DNA from 3 places in the Lysinibacillus sp. TE18511 genome. Region 2 is predicted to be linked to each of the others. Evidence: riboswitches for the same ligand, from Rfam matches in the RefSeq annotation. Region 2 holds a riboswitch; each other region holds the start of a gene.

Region 1 (4,773 bases), on a different contig from region 2:
TATTTCTGGAATCCTCAAGCGTATACATTCTCTCAAAAACATTATCAATATGATATTCGTCAATTCCTTTACCACGATCCCATACATCAATAAAGATGTTAGTATCATCATTTCTTACTGAAAGTCCGATTACGTTTCCAGCTGCCCCATAGGCTATAGCATTAGACAGTAAATTGTTCAGAACCCTATCTAATGCCTCCTCATTTCCGAGTGCATTCAAGGATATCTCTGGTATGGCAATATCAATTTCTAGCCCCATAGAGGTGACCATATCGTAAAATGATAAAATGTTTTTACGGCAAATTTCACTGACATTGATTTTAGTCATTGGATAATCTGTATCTCCCGCTTCCAATTTTGCCAAGTCAAAAAATGTATGGATTATTTTTAATACTTCCAATGTTTTCGAATGAACACCAGTAAGCAATCGTTGCCGCTCCTCTTCACAAATTGAGTTCTTAAGCTGCAGCATTTCAGTATAACCTAGTACAACTGTTAAAGGTGTTTTAAGATCATGCGAAATATTCGCCAACATCTTTTTCATAGAGCTTTCCATTTTTCGATGTGTTGCTAGTACTTTTTGATTGTGATCCAGCAAGGCATTCATCGCAATAAGTAGTTGCTGTATTTCTTGATTAGCTGTCGATACTAAAATCTTCTCGCTCGATTGTTCATCTACGATTGCTTGCAGTTTTTGATGCATGTATTGAATAGTAGCGTCTTGTTGTTTTTTTGCTCTCACCTGAAAAATTATAATACCTAGGAGCAATACAATTATAAATAGTAGAAATATAATCATCTGTTTATCCTTCAAATTTATAACCAATTCCCCAAAGCGTTTTAATATATTGAGGGTTGGATGGATCGTCTTCAATTTTTTCGCGTAATCTTCTTATATGTACATTAATAATATTTTCATCCCCATAGTAAGCATCATTCCAAATTAGTTGATAAATTTGCTGCTTTGTAAAAACGCGATTACGATTTGTCACGAATAATTTTAAGATGGCAAATTCCTTTGACGTGAGCTTTACTTGTTGTCCATTCTTCTCAGCTGAAAAATTAACAAGGTCGATTGATAAGTTGTCTATCTCTACTATATCTTTCTTCTCCTCTACTTGACTGGAGTATTTTGTAGCTCTTCGAATTGCGGCTTTGACACGTGCTGAAAATTCCAGCATAGAGAATGGCTTGGCGATATAATCATCTGCCCCTAATCCTAATCCCAACGCTTTATCAACATCACTATCCTTGGCTGACATAATGATAATTGGAAGTGATGCTTGCTCTCTTATAATCTTTAAAACTTCTAATCCATTAAGTTTCGGTATCATAATATCCAAGATCACTAAATCATAGGGATTGTTTAAACAATTTTGTAATGCCTCTTCCCCATTTACTACAGAGGTAACAAGGAACCCCTCCATTGTTAAATAGCTTTCTACCATTTCACGAATGGCTTCGTCATCTTCTACTAGTAAAATATGCTTCTGCACTTTCATGCACCTCTTCCTAACATAAAGCGTCTATCCTCTATCGCTGATCCCCAAGGAGTCACCAAGCCTCCACTCCAATCAACTTATATACATGGCATACGTTTTAACAAATGTCATTCCTAAAATTTGGTGATGATTCATTTCTATAACAGTCTACCATATTAAGGTTAGACACCAAAACCGAGGTCAATCGAGGAAAAAAAAACTGCCTTGCAAGTCATTTTCTATGACTCACAGGGCAGTTTTATTTTATTGTTCTACTCTTAAATCACATTCCTCTAGTGGAAGCACTTTTGTTTTATGCTTGATTTTATAGCCAAGCCATAACAGTAAGAACAGTGGAATACCAATATATGAAACAAATACTCCGTACCAATCAACTTTGTCACCCATAAAGGCTGTGTAATTTTGACCGATCACAACAATCATACAAACTGTAAAGGCAAATAGTGGACCGAATGGGAATAGCTTTGCTCTATATGGCAACAATTTCGGATCCAAGCCTTGTGCCTCGAACGCTCGACGGAAACGATAATGGCTATATGCAATTCCTAGCCAGGCAATGAAGCCAGACATCCCAGAGGCATTTAGAAGCCACATATAGACTACACCGTCACCAAAGAATGAAGCTAAAAATGCTAGAGAGCCTACAGATAATGTCGCCAATAATGCGTAAATTGGAATACCTCGACGGCTTAGTTTAGTGAAAATTTTTGGTGCATGACCATCTACTGCTAATTGCCACAGCATACGAGAAGAAGCATAGAGCCCTGAATTCCCTGCTGACAGCATAGCCGTTAAAATCACGGCATTCATCATTGACGCTGCAAAGGCAATTCCTAAACGGTCAAATACTAGTGTAAATGGTGATACAGCGATATCCTCAGACAACAAACGTTCATCTGTAAATGGAATCAGCATCCCAATTGCAGCAATCGCTAAAATATAGAATAAAAGAATTCGCCAGAAAACAGACTTAACAGCTTTCGGAATATTTTTACCAGGGTCATCCGTTTCCCCTGCCGTTATTCCTAGTAGCTCTGTCCCCTGGAACGAGAATCCCGCAGCTAAGAAAATACCAAATGTAGCAAGGAAACCACCGTGGAACGGTCCATCACTAATAAAGAAATTCGTAAAGCCTACAGGAGCTTGTCCACCTAAAATACCAAAAATCATTAAGAAACTGACGATAATAAAGATGATTACAGTGACAACCTTGATCATTGCAAACCAATATTCACTTTCACCATAGCTTTTTACCGATAGTAGATTGAACGTTAAAACGATAGCGATAAATAAAGCAGTCCAAAGTGCTGATGAGCTATCCGGGAACCAATATTTCATTATTAACGATACAGCAGAAATTTCTGCCGCAATTGTAATTGCCCAGTTGTACCAGTAGTTCCAGCCAAGTGCAAAACCTAAAGCCGGATCTACAAATTTTGTAGCATACGTACTAAATGAGCCCGATGATGGCATATAAGCCGCCATTTCGCCTAAGCTCGTCATTAAAAAGTACACCATAATACCAATTAATGCATAGGCGAGAAGTGCTCCGCCAGGGCCTGCTTGCGCAATGGCACCACCACTAGCTAAAAACAACCCTGTACCGATTGTACCGCCTAATGAAATCATAGTAATATGACGGCTTTTTAATTCTTTTTTCAGCTTCGGCGCTTTATTGCCGAGCTGATTCACTTTTATTTCACTCACGATCTAGCTTCCTTCCTTCTTTAAAGAGGCAAAAAAAATGCCATCACATGAACGCAGTGATGGCTAAGTTAATCCTCAGTTCTTTCAAAAACGATAGCTCAACACGTTGTTCCAAACGTGACAGTTCTGTTCCTTTCGGAGACAGCCCCAGCATGAGATTTTCAAGTCCCCTCACACTTCGGCGATATTTCCTTTCCACTAACATCTCTAATGCTTGTCATTTCCATTAGTATACTCTTAAATACCGCGACCTCTACCTCAATACAAACTTGAGGCATATAATTATTAAATTTATGATGTGTATTAGTTTAACATACGACCTTTGACATTTCAATAACTCGATTAATGTTCCGTTTTTTTTGAATTTTCCATCACTTTAAATAATTTAATACAATGGCATAGTAGTTCGATTATAATTGTTCTAACAGGAGGGATTTATTTGACTACTGATGAACATTCGACTACTTATCCTAGCAGGAAAATCAGCTGGAGAGGAACAACCTTATTACTAGTTATCGGCGTAATTTGTATTGCCTCGACATTACGAATGCCACTAACAGTTGTTGGGCCTATTATTTCCTTTATCCGTGAAGATCTCAGCATATCCAATGTACTCGCGGGCTTTCTAACAACAATCCCATTGCTAGCATTCGCAATCATATCACCATTTGCCCCTAATGTCGCACGTAAATTGGGGCTAGAATTAACATTATTTTTATCCACTATTCTTTTAGCATTAGGAATTATACTACGCTCCCTTGGCACAACTACTTTACTCGTGTTTGGTACTGTGCTAATTGGTATCGCTATTGCATTCGGTAACGTACTTATTCCAGGATTGCTTAAATTGAAGTTTCCCTATCACATAGGTTTACTTATGGCATTTTTCACAATGTCGATGAATTTGACAGCTGGGCTTGGTGCTGGCATTAGCTATCCTATCGCCAATTCATCACTTGGCTGGCAAGGTGCACTGGCCATCTCGCTTGTACTTGTGGTATTAACCATTTTAATTTGGATTCCACAGTTGAAATTTAATAAGCCTGAGTCTACTTTTAAGATTACAAAAGAACGTACACCTTTATGGAAATCACCTGTTACTTGGGCTGTAACAGGTGCTATGGGGTTACAGTCATTATTATTCTATACAACTGCTGCCTGGATTCCTGAAATATACATAGCACAAGGCTTAGCCGCAGATCGTGCCGGCTGGATGTTCTCCATCATGCAATTTTCACAAGTCCCGATGGCTTTAGCTATACCTATTATCGCTAGTAAAATGACGTCTCAACGCCCCCTTGTATTCATGTTTACGTCATTTTACATAGTTGGCTTTATTGGATTAGTAATGGAATGGACAAGCCTCGCAATACTGTGGATGGTGCTACTAGGCTTAGCAGGGGGTGCTTCATTCGCATTAGCAATGATGTTCTTTACACTACGTACCCGTACCGCTTTTGAAGCAGCTGATTTATCAGGCTTTGCACAATCCTTAGGATATTTATTCGCCGCAATCGGTCCAATCCTATTCGGATACTTGCATGATTTATTCGGTGGCTGGAAC
Region 2 (4,773 bases):
ATTACCGTTTGCTCTGAGGGCTTTCGAATTGTCGGTGCAATAACATGTAACATTTCAAATACTTGATTCTGTATTATTTCCGAGAAGTCACTTGTATGTGATAATTCTGTCATTGTTACAGCTAAACGATCTACAGCTACTACATTCTCTTCTGATGCAGCTGTTATTTGATGAATTCCACTTGCTACTTCTTCAATATTTTTACTTGTTGCTGTCAAATTAGCAATATTACCTTTCATGATACTTAAAAAATCAGTGAAGTAATGTTCGACTTGTTCAATATTTTTTAATGTATTATGTAATTGCTTATCGATAACTGATCGAATCTTCGTCATTTCTTGCAATGAATCTTTCGAGCTATTAGCTAACTTTCCTACCTCCATCGCGACAACATTGAAGCCCTTCCCTTGCTCACCTGCACGTGCAGCTTCAATAGAGGCATTTAAGGCTAGTAGTTGTGTTTGATCGGCAATCCCTGTAACACTTTTACTAATATCATTCATTTTACTCATTTCATTGTTCAGATGTTTTGTTGAATGAGCTCCTTTAGCTAACAGCTCCTGAACCATTTCACCTTTTATAATGGATGATTCCATTTCCTCTACAAGTAATAACGAATGCTGTTTTATTTCTTGAATATTTGCATTAACATTTTGTTCAACCGCAAGTATCTCTTCTGAATTTGATGACATTTCTTCAGCCATTGCTGAAATATCTCTTACTTTTGTTGAGACACTTTGAACCTTTAAAGCCGTTTGACAATTAATTAACTCCATATGTGCAAGTACAAAGTCCAAAATCGCATTTCTCACATCGATGCTTTCTTGCTCAAGTTCCAATTCCTGAATTCGCTTTTTTAATAGTTGTATTTCGGAATCGTTGTGTATCTCAACGCTTTCAATTGGCTTTTGAAATAAACCTAATAATGCCATACAAACCTCCACCTTTTCCTTGGTAAAACATATAATTGCCTCATCACCATAACGTGTGGTTGATTTCCGTTCCGACTGGGCGCTTTCCTGGGGGCGTCCGATGAGCCGCTTCACTCGCGTTGCTCGCTGCAGGGTCTCATCTGTGACGCTAATCCCCAAGGAGTCGCCCAGTCTCCACTCCAATCAACCTATATCAATTTTGCCTTGGCGTAATTGCACCCGGATTTTGAATTGTGCCCAGGCCTGCAAATGTTTTTTTGTGCGAAAGCGTAGTGCTAACGTAGCGGCAGCAACAGATGTTTTTTGCGCGAAAGCGTAGCGACAGCAGCACCGATGCAGGTCAGTTTGCCGTTTTCGCAGGATGCGAAGATTTTAGGCTAACATCCTTAAATTCATTCCTTTGAAAATCCGTGACATCCGCCAGAGGCTTTATCTTCATTGAGTAGGGGTTTGGAACCTATTGACAGGGAACCACATCCGCATTTATCTCACTACCTTCAGAGGTGGGAGTCTTCTACTGAATAAAGATACAAGGCATACGTCTTAACAAATGTCATCCACAACTTTTGGTGATGATCCATATAATTACATTTTACTATACAATAATATCAATAGATAAAATATTAAATTAGTATAAAGAAAAAAATAGGATGTGCCTTTTATTGACACATCCCATTCATTATTATACGTAAAGTGCATGTTCTAAATTGAATTCATCGTGCAATGCATTTGCTGCACGAATCATTTCATCCTGAGGTACAACAACAGATACTTTTATTTCAGATGTACTTACCATTTTTACTGGGATACCTTCACGACGCAAACGATCAAACATACGGGCAGCAACGCCTGGATTAGATGCCATACCTGAGCCAACTATTGAGACTTTTGCTAAGCCGATTTCAAAATCAGCAAAACTAAATCCTAGTGATAATTTACTATCTTCTAAGACACGTAATGCTTCTGCAAACTCCTCTTTTAAAATGGTAAACGATACAGTCGGCTTTAAGCCATCTATTATTGCTTGCACAATGATATCGACGTTTATGCGATTTTTTGCAAGTATTGTGAACATATCTGCTAGCGAAGCATCAGAATAAGCATCATAACCAACCGTTAAACGAATAACATCTGACTCATAGGCAACACCACGAACTATTAAATTTTTCTCCATTCCAACTTCCTCCTTCAATAAAGTACCTACTGTATCTACTACGCTCGACCGAATAATAACTGGGATTTGAAATTTCTTCGCTAATTCTACAGCTCGCGGGTGTAAAATTTGTGATCCTAAGTTTGATAGCTCTAGCATCTCGTCATAGGAAATTTCTTTTAGCTTTTGTGCCCTAGCAACATGACTTGGATCAGCTGTATAGACTCCTTCCACATTCGTGTAAATATCTACGCGCTCCGCTTCCAATGCCGCCGCGATAGCTACAGCCGTCGTTTCCGCTCCGCCTTTACCGAGCGTCGTAATATTCTGTGAATAATTAATACCTTGTTCCCCCGCAACGATTACGATTTGCCCTTGTGCAAAATGCTCTGCTATTCGACTAACATCAATATCATCGATACGCGCATTGAAATACATATCATCAGTTTGAATACCTGCCTGCCAACCTGTTAATGACACTGCATGATATCCTTCTTCCTGCAAAGCAATCGCAACTAACGCACTTGATAGTTGTGAGCTTGTTGAAAGTAGTACATCTAGTTCACGCTTAGGCGCACTATCTGATAAATCACAAGCCATCTCTGCTAATTCTTTCGCCATACTCCTCATTCCCGCAGTTACAACGACAACATCATAGCCTCTTTCCTTTTCAGCTATCGCCCTTTTCGCAACATCTTGAATATGCTTTGTCGATGCTAATGCAGCACTACCGAATTTCATCACAATTCTCGCCATACAGATCATTCTCCTTCGTATTCAATCATTTCGCTGTCTCTAGAAAACTAAAAAAGGCAGCCCTCACATAACGTGAAAGCTGCCTATAACATGTACAATAATAGTTACTTGCGCATGTGAGATAGCTCTCCGAAACGTTTAGAATCGACAGTTTTACATTTATTAAATGCAAAACCAGCACAGCATCGGAAACAACGATGCTCCACTTCGGCAAGCTCCCCTTTCATACATTGTCACTGGACTTGTTCGCCCTCTAATGTACTACTCTTGAACCTCGCACCTCTATCATCACTTAAATAGTGAATGTATTTAATTTTGCCTTAGCGAAAAAATTTGTAGTTTATATAGTTGAAACATCTACAATAAGCTAAGGAGCCGTATATAACATTGCTATTTTAGATCAATGTTATATACAACCTTAGCATATGACTAATCCTTTGACAATGACTCTTGTTGAAAAGGAATTCCATCTGCATTCATTTCACCACCTTCAGAGATGGGAGTCTTCTGTAGCTGACGCTTTGCTTTCGCTACAAAGAACGATCTGCTGAATGAAAATAAGCGTGAATATTGCTAGCTAGATTAGCAGGCATACCGGCTTCTTGTAACGCTAACTCACTTGCCTCACGAATTTTTTTGACAGAGCCAAAATGCTTAAGTAATTGCTGTTTTCGCTTTGGACCAACACCCTCTATATGATCGAGAACAGATTGAATGGCATGCTTCTCGTGCTGCTGTCGTAAGAAGGTAATGGCGAAGCGGTGTACTTCGTCCTGAATTCGTTGCAGTAGATAGAATCCATCACTTGTGCGCTTTAACGCAATTACTTCAGGTGGGTCACCAAATAAAAGCTGTGACGTATTATGCTTTTCATCTTTTGCTAATCCGGCAATTGGAATGACTAGTCCGAGTTCATCTTCTAATACTTCTCGTGCGACTTCCATTTGCCCCTTCCCACCATCAATTAGTACTAAATCTGGCAAAGGTAAACCTTCTTTTAATACTCGTGTGTAACGACGCCTTATTACTTCCTGCATTGCCCCGTAATCATCATGTTTGGCAGCTGTGCGTGTTTTGTACTTTCGATACTCTTTCTTTGCTGGTTTTCCATCGATAAATACAACCATTGCAGATACTGCATCTGTTCCATGCATATGACTATTATCAAAAGCTTCAATTCTTAAAGGCGTTGAAATACTCATAGCTTCACCGAGTGCCTCACATGCGCCTATTGTTCGTTCTTCCTGACGTTCAATAAGTTGGAACTTTGCTGCTACAGCAATTTCAGCATTTTTAATCGCTAATTCTACAAGTTCTTTTTTTTGCCCGCGTTTTGGTGTTAGCACTCGAACATCAAGTAATTCCGTTAAAATATCCGCATCAATAGATTGTGGGATAAAAATCTCCTTCGGCTTAATGTGTTCTAACTTGTCGTAAAATCGGCCAACGAACGTTAAAAATTCCTCTTCTGCCTCTTGATAAATGGGGAAAATCGAGACATCTCGTTCAATGAGCTTTCCTTGACGAACAAAGAAAACTTGCACACACATCCAGCCCTTCTCGACTGCATAGCCAAATACATCGCGGTTTGTAGTATCACTTGAGACGATTTTTTGCTTTTGCATAACAGTGTCTATATGAGCAATTTGATCACGAAACTCTTTTGCACGCTCAAACTCTAAATTTTCTGCAGCTGCAAGCATCTTTTCCTCGAGCTCCTTTTTGACCTCCTCAACACCACCATTTAAAAATTTCGTCATATCCTCAATCATATCGTGGTAAATTTGGGCATCAATATCTTTTACGCAAGGTGCTAGGCATTGTCCCATGTGATAATACAAACAAACCTTGGAAGGTAGTTGCACACATTTTCGGAGCGGATATAAACGATCAAGCAGCTTTTTCGTTTCACTAGCTGCATAGGCATTTGGG
Region 3 (4,773 bases), on a different contig from region 2:
TATTTTAATAACGGCCATTTGTTCGTCCCCCTATATTGCTTCTTTCTGTTCTTTTTGATAAGCATCTGGTCCATCAAGTCGTCTTTCAACATATAGTAAAATCCTTGATGCTGTAAATGTCATGATGAAGTACATGACACAAGCTACGAAGAATGATTCAAAATAGCGGAAGTTATTACCTGCAATCGATTTTGTTTGGAAGAATAATTCCGTAACACCGATAACATTTAATACTGCTGTATCTTTAATATTCATAATTAATTGATTACCTGTTGCAGGCAATACATTTCTCGCAACTTGTGGTAAGACTACATTTAGCATGATTTGAAAATGATTCATACCGATTGCTGAAGCAGCCTCATACTGTCCTTTATCAATCGATACAATACCACCACGTACAATTTCCGTCATATAAGCCCCTGTGTTTAGTGAAACGACTAAAATACCTGCTGTAATAAAGTGCATATCAATACCAAATGCCATATCTAATCCGTAAAATACAACCATAGCTTGTACAATCATTGGTGTACCACGGAAGAATTCAACATAGCATGTTAGTATAAAATTAATGATCTTTAAGCTATAGTATTTTACACCCTTTTTACGAACCTTAATAGTATGCATAATTCCGATGAAAAATCCGATAAGTGCACCAATAATTGTACTAGTAATCGAAATAAGTAATGTATAATACGCACCTCGTAAAAACATTTGCCAGTTGTTCTCAACAATTGAAATAATCCATTCAAGACTCATGATGTGCCTCCTTACAACGTCGTGTTGTTTGCTTGTTCTTTTTTGCCTTAGCTATTTCATTGCAACTTACTTTTTCTTATTATTTTATGATTCTATTAGCTAGGACATTATCATTATTTAAAGAGGTACTCATTGAATAATGATGAAAAGATATTGCACGGACTAAGCAAGTAGCCCGTGCAGTCTTATTATTGTGCTGCTGGTTGTTGATGAATTGCTTCTTCCATAATTTTTTGACGATCATCTTCAGAAATACCTTTTAGAATTTCATTGATTTTTTCTAGATTTGCATCACCTTTACGTAAACCTACTGCGATAGAAGTGTTTGAAATATCTGTATCAAAGCCTTCTTCAAACTTTACATATGTGAACTTATCGTTTGCTGCAGCAGCTGAAATTCCTTCTGGACGTTCTGCTACATAGCCATCAATTTTTTCAGCTTCTAAGGCTACACGCATAGCTGGGAAGCTATCCATTGCAGTTTGTTTTTGAACGTCTTTGATCTGATCTATCACATCGTAGTTAGATGTGTTTAATTGTGATGTGATTTTAGCTCCTGAAAAATCTTGGATTGATTTTGCTTTTTCATACTTGCTACCTTTTTTAATAACCATAACAAAATCAGAAGTATAGTAATTTTCAGTGAAATCAATTGTTTTCTTACGCTCATCAGTAGGTGACATCCCAGCAACAATGGCATCAATTTTATTTGATTGCAGTGCAGGTACTAAACCATCCCACTCCATTTTCACAATGACTAATTCTTTGCCTAAGCCTTCAGCGATTTTCTTCGCCATTTGCACATCGTAACCGCCTGCATATTCAGCATTGTCGGCGATTTTTACTGCACCATTTGCATCATCTTGCTGCGTCCAGTTAAATGGAGCATAACCTGCTTCCATCCCAACACGGAATTCACCTCCGCCATCTTTATCTGCACCAGCATCACCTGTTGCTTCATCCTTTTTGTCGCCAGCACCACATGCTGCCATCACAATTGCAGTCATTACCGTTAACATTAATAACAACCATTTTCTTTTCATGAAAAACTCCCCTTTTCTGTAAAAAAATAAGACAACTGTACGAAAAAAGACCTAAGAATTGAACTTAGGTCTTATTTTAATTAACAGTTGCCCAAATCCTCACTATAATTTCCATGTTTCCGAGATAGCACAACCTAGTAAATCTGGAAAATAATTCACTAGGACAGTCCTGCACTTATTCACTGCAGACCCAGCATAAAAGTACGAGCTCCTTTTATACTTCGGCGGTAGTTCCTTCTCCATTGCGTCTTCGCTTGCTTATACTCAACAATGAACTAATAAATACCGCGCCTCTACCTCACCGTAGAACAAATGTGAGGTTTGTTTATTTAATTGATATTAAGATACTACAATAAAAGTAAGATATTCGTCAAGATAATTTCATCATTTTTCTGATTGTTTACAATATTAGGTTTTTAACCTTTATTAATCCATTTCGCACTTTTGCAATGTTATAAATCAATTTATATTTTTATAGAATTCAGCAAATCAGGTGTGTTGGTTAACCATTTTTATCTACCTTAATTGATTTGAGGGCTCTGATTTCCGCTACGGGCTATTCGCTTTGTCGCTGCCGCTTCGCTTTCGCACAGAGCAAGGCTTCCTGCGGGCGAGCGTCGAGCCGATTCGGATACTTTATCCTTCGCTTTGGCTTTTCTTTCCGTCGCTTCGAATACTTTATCCATCGCTGTAGCTCTTCTTTCCGTCGCCTCGGGTTCCTATCCGTCACTTCGACTATTCTTTCCGTCGTTTCGATTGCTTTATCCATCGCTCCCTTAAATGTTCCATAAAAAGAAAAAACCCTGCAAAACAAAGTTCGCAGGGTTTAAATATGATTTTGGAATTAAGAATTTAATAATAAATCTTCTGGGTTTTCAAGTAATTCTTTTACAGTTTTAAGGAAACCTACAGAATCTTTACCATCGATAATACGGTGGTCATAAGAAAGTGCTAAGTACATCATTGGGCGAATTTCTACTTCACCATTCACTTCAACTGGACGTTTTTTGATAGTGTGCATACCTAGGATAGCAGCTTGTGTACCATTCATGATAGGTGTAGACATTAATGAACCGAATACCCCACCGTTTGTAATTGTGAATGAGCCACCTGAAAGATCTGCTAAACCTAATTTTTTGTCGCGTGCTTTTTTCGCTAGGTCTGCAATTGAATCTTCAATTTCAGCGAAGTTTTTGCGGTCAGCGTCACGTACAACTGGTACTACTAAACCTTCTTCTGTTGATACAGCTACACCGATATCAAAGAAGTTGTTTAAGTGAATTTCGTCACCAACGATTTGCGCGTTCACATATGGATATTTTTTAAGTGCAGCAACTACTGCCTTAGTGAAGAATGACATGAAACCAAGTTTAGAGCCAGTTGACTCGAAGAATTGGTCTTTTTTACGAGAACGTAATGCCATAACATTTGTCATATCTACTTCGTTAAATGTTGTTAACATCGCAGTAGATTGTTTTACTTCAAGTAAGCGTTTTGCAATAGTTTGGCGACGACGGCTCATTTTTTCAACTGTCACACGTGATTCATCTACAGCTACAACTGCTTTAGGTGCTGCTGGAGCTGCTTGTGGTGCTGCTACTGGAGCTGTACCATGAGCTGCAACGTCTTGTACACGTACACGGCCTTGTGGATCTACTGGAGATACAGCAGCAAGGTCAATACCTTTTTCACGAGCAAGTCTACGTGCTGCTGGAGATGCGATTACACGCTCACCAGAAGTTTCTTCAACAACTGGAGCTGCTGCAACAGGAGCCGGAGCTGCTTGTGGCGCTGCTGGAGCTGGTGTTGCTTCAACTGGAGCCGCTGCAACAGGAGCTGGAGCTGCGCCTTCGCCAGCTTCTACAACTGCGATTACTTGACCTACAAGTACAGTATCGCCTTCTTCAGCTAAAATTTGAGTTAATACACCCGCTTCTTCAGAAATGATTTCAGCGTTTACTTTATCTGTTTCAAGTTCAACGATGAATTCACCTTTTTCAACGCGATCGCCCACTTTTTTTACCCACTGTGCGATACTACCTTCTGTAATCGATTCTGCTAATTCAGGGACTTTAATTTCAGCCACTTTCATTTCCTCCTTTGATTAACGTGCATTGTGTGCACATAAAAGGGCTACTGCCTAAGCAAGTAGCCCGGCTTTTAAAATTATTATGTGATTGATTATTTAACTTTTACAGGCTCAGCAACTGCTTCTTCTACAAGTGCTGCTTGAGCTGCTTTATGAGAATCTGCATCACCCTCAGAAGTAGAGCTCATTGCAGGACGACCTACATAACGTAGCTTTTTACCTTCAGAAAGGTCAAATAATGTTTCTAATGCATAATTCCAAGTACCTTGGTTTTTAGGTTCTTCTTGTACCCAAACAACTTCTTTTACGTTAGGATACTTAGCAATAATACCAGCAACTTGCTCTTTTGGGAATGGGTAAAGTTGTTCTACACGTACAATGTGTAAGTGATCGAAGCCTTCACCATCTTTAATACGGTCCGCAATATCGATCATTACTTTACCTGTTCCTAATACAACGCGCTCAACAGCTTCTGGTTTTGAACCTAGACCTGGTTGCTCAATTACTTCTTGGAATGAGCCATTTGCTAATTGATCAGCGTTTGCAGCAGCTAATGGGTGACGAAGTAGGAATTTAGGTGATACCACTACAAGCGGACGAACACCTTCTGTTCCTAATAATGCTGCTTGGCGACGTAATAAGTGGTAGTAGTTGCCTGCATTTGAACAGTTTGCAACGAACCAGTTATTTTCAGCTGACATTTGTAAATAACGTTCCATACGGCTAGAAGAGTGTTCTGGACCTTGACCTTCATAACCATGCGGTAAAAGCATTACTAAACCAGATTTTTGACCCCATTTAGCACGTGCACCTGAAATAAAGTTATCAAACATCACTTGTGCCATGTTTGCAAAGTCACCGAATTGAGCTTCCCAAACTGATAAT

The links. Region 2 has a riboswitch for lysine ahead of ACVWXS_RS07040 (aspartate kinase). Riboswitches for the same ligand answer to the same signal wherever they lie in the genome.
Region 1: linked by a shared signal. The riboswitch ahead of ACVWXS_RS14545 (amino acid permease) and the one ahead of ACVWXS_RS07040 (aspartate kinase) in region 2 are both predicted to bind lysine.
Region 3: linked by a shared signal. The riboswitch ahead of ACVWXS_RS11610 (transporter substrate-binding domain-containing protein) and the one ahead of ACVWXS_RS07040 (aspartate kinase) in region 2 are both predicted to bind lysine.

What each region holds. Positions count from the first base shown of each region.
Region 1 covers NZ_JBSSFD010000019.1:6,738-11,510, reverse strand. The annotation lists gene ACVWXS_RS14555 (sensor histidine kinase) at 1-799, opposite strand, end outside; gene ACVWXS_RS14550 (response regulator transcription factor) at 804-1,496, opposite strand; gene ACVWXS_RS14545 (amino acid permease) at 1,746-3,209, opposite strand; lysine riboswitch at 3,296-3,473, opposite strand; gene ACVWXS_RS14540 (CynX/NimT family MFS transporter) at 3,649-4,773, shown strand, end outside.
Region 2 covers NZ_JBSSFD010000006.1:164,211-168,983, reverse strand. The annotation lists gene ACVWXS_RS07045 (methyl-accepting chemotaxis protein) at 1-1,115, opposite strand, end outside; gene ACVWXS_RS07040 (aspartate kinase) at 1,615-2,841, opposite strand; lysine riboswitch at 2,956-3,134, opposite strand; gene uvrC (excinuclease ABC subunit UvrC) at 3,372-4,773, opposite strand, start outside.
Region 3 covers NZ_JBSSFD010000012.1:84,236-89,008, forward strand. The annotation lists gene ACVWXS_RS11600 (amino acid ABC transporter ATP-binding protein) at 1-18, opposite strand, end outside; gene ACVWXS_RS11605 (amino acid ABC transporter permease) at 31-756, opposite strand; gene ACVWXS_RS11610 (transporter substrate-binding domain-containing protein) at 945-1,799, opposite strand; lysine riboswitch at 1,917-2,103, opposite strand; gene ACVWXS_RS11615 (hypothetical protein) at 2,321-2,485, opposite strand; gene odhB (2-oxoglutarate dehydrogenase complex dihydrolipoyllysine-residue succinyltransferase) at 2,644-3,885, opposite strand; gene ACVWXS_RS11625 (2-oxoglutarate dehydrogenase E1 component) at 3,981-4,773, opposite strand, start outside.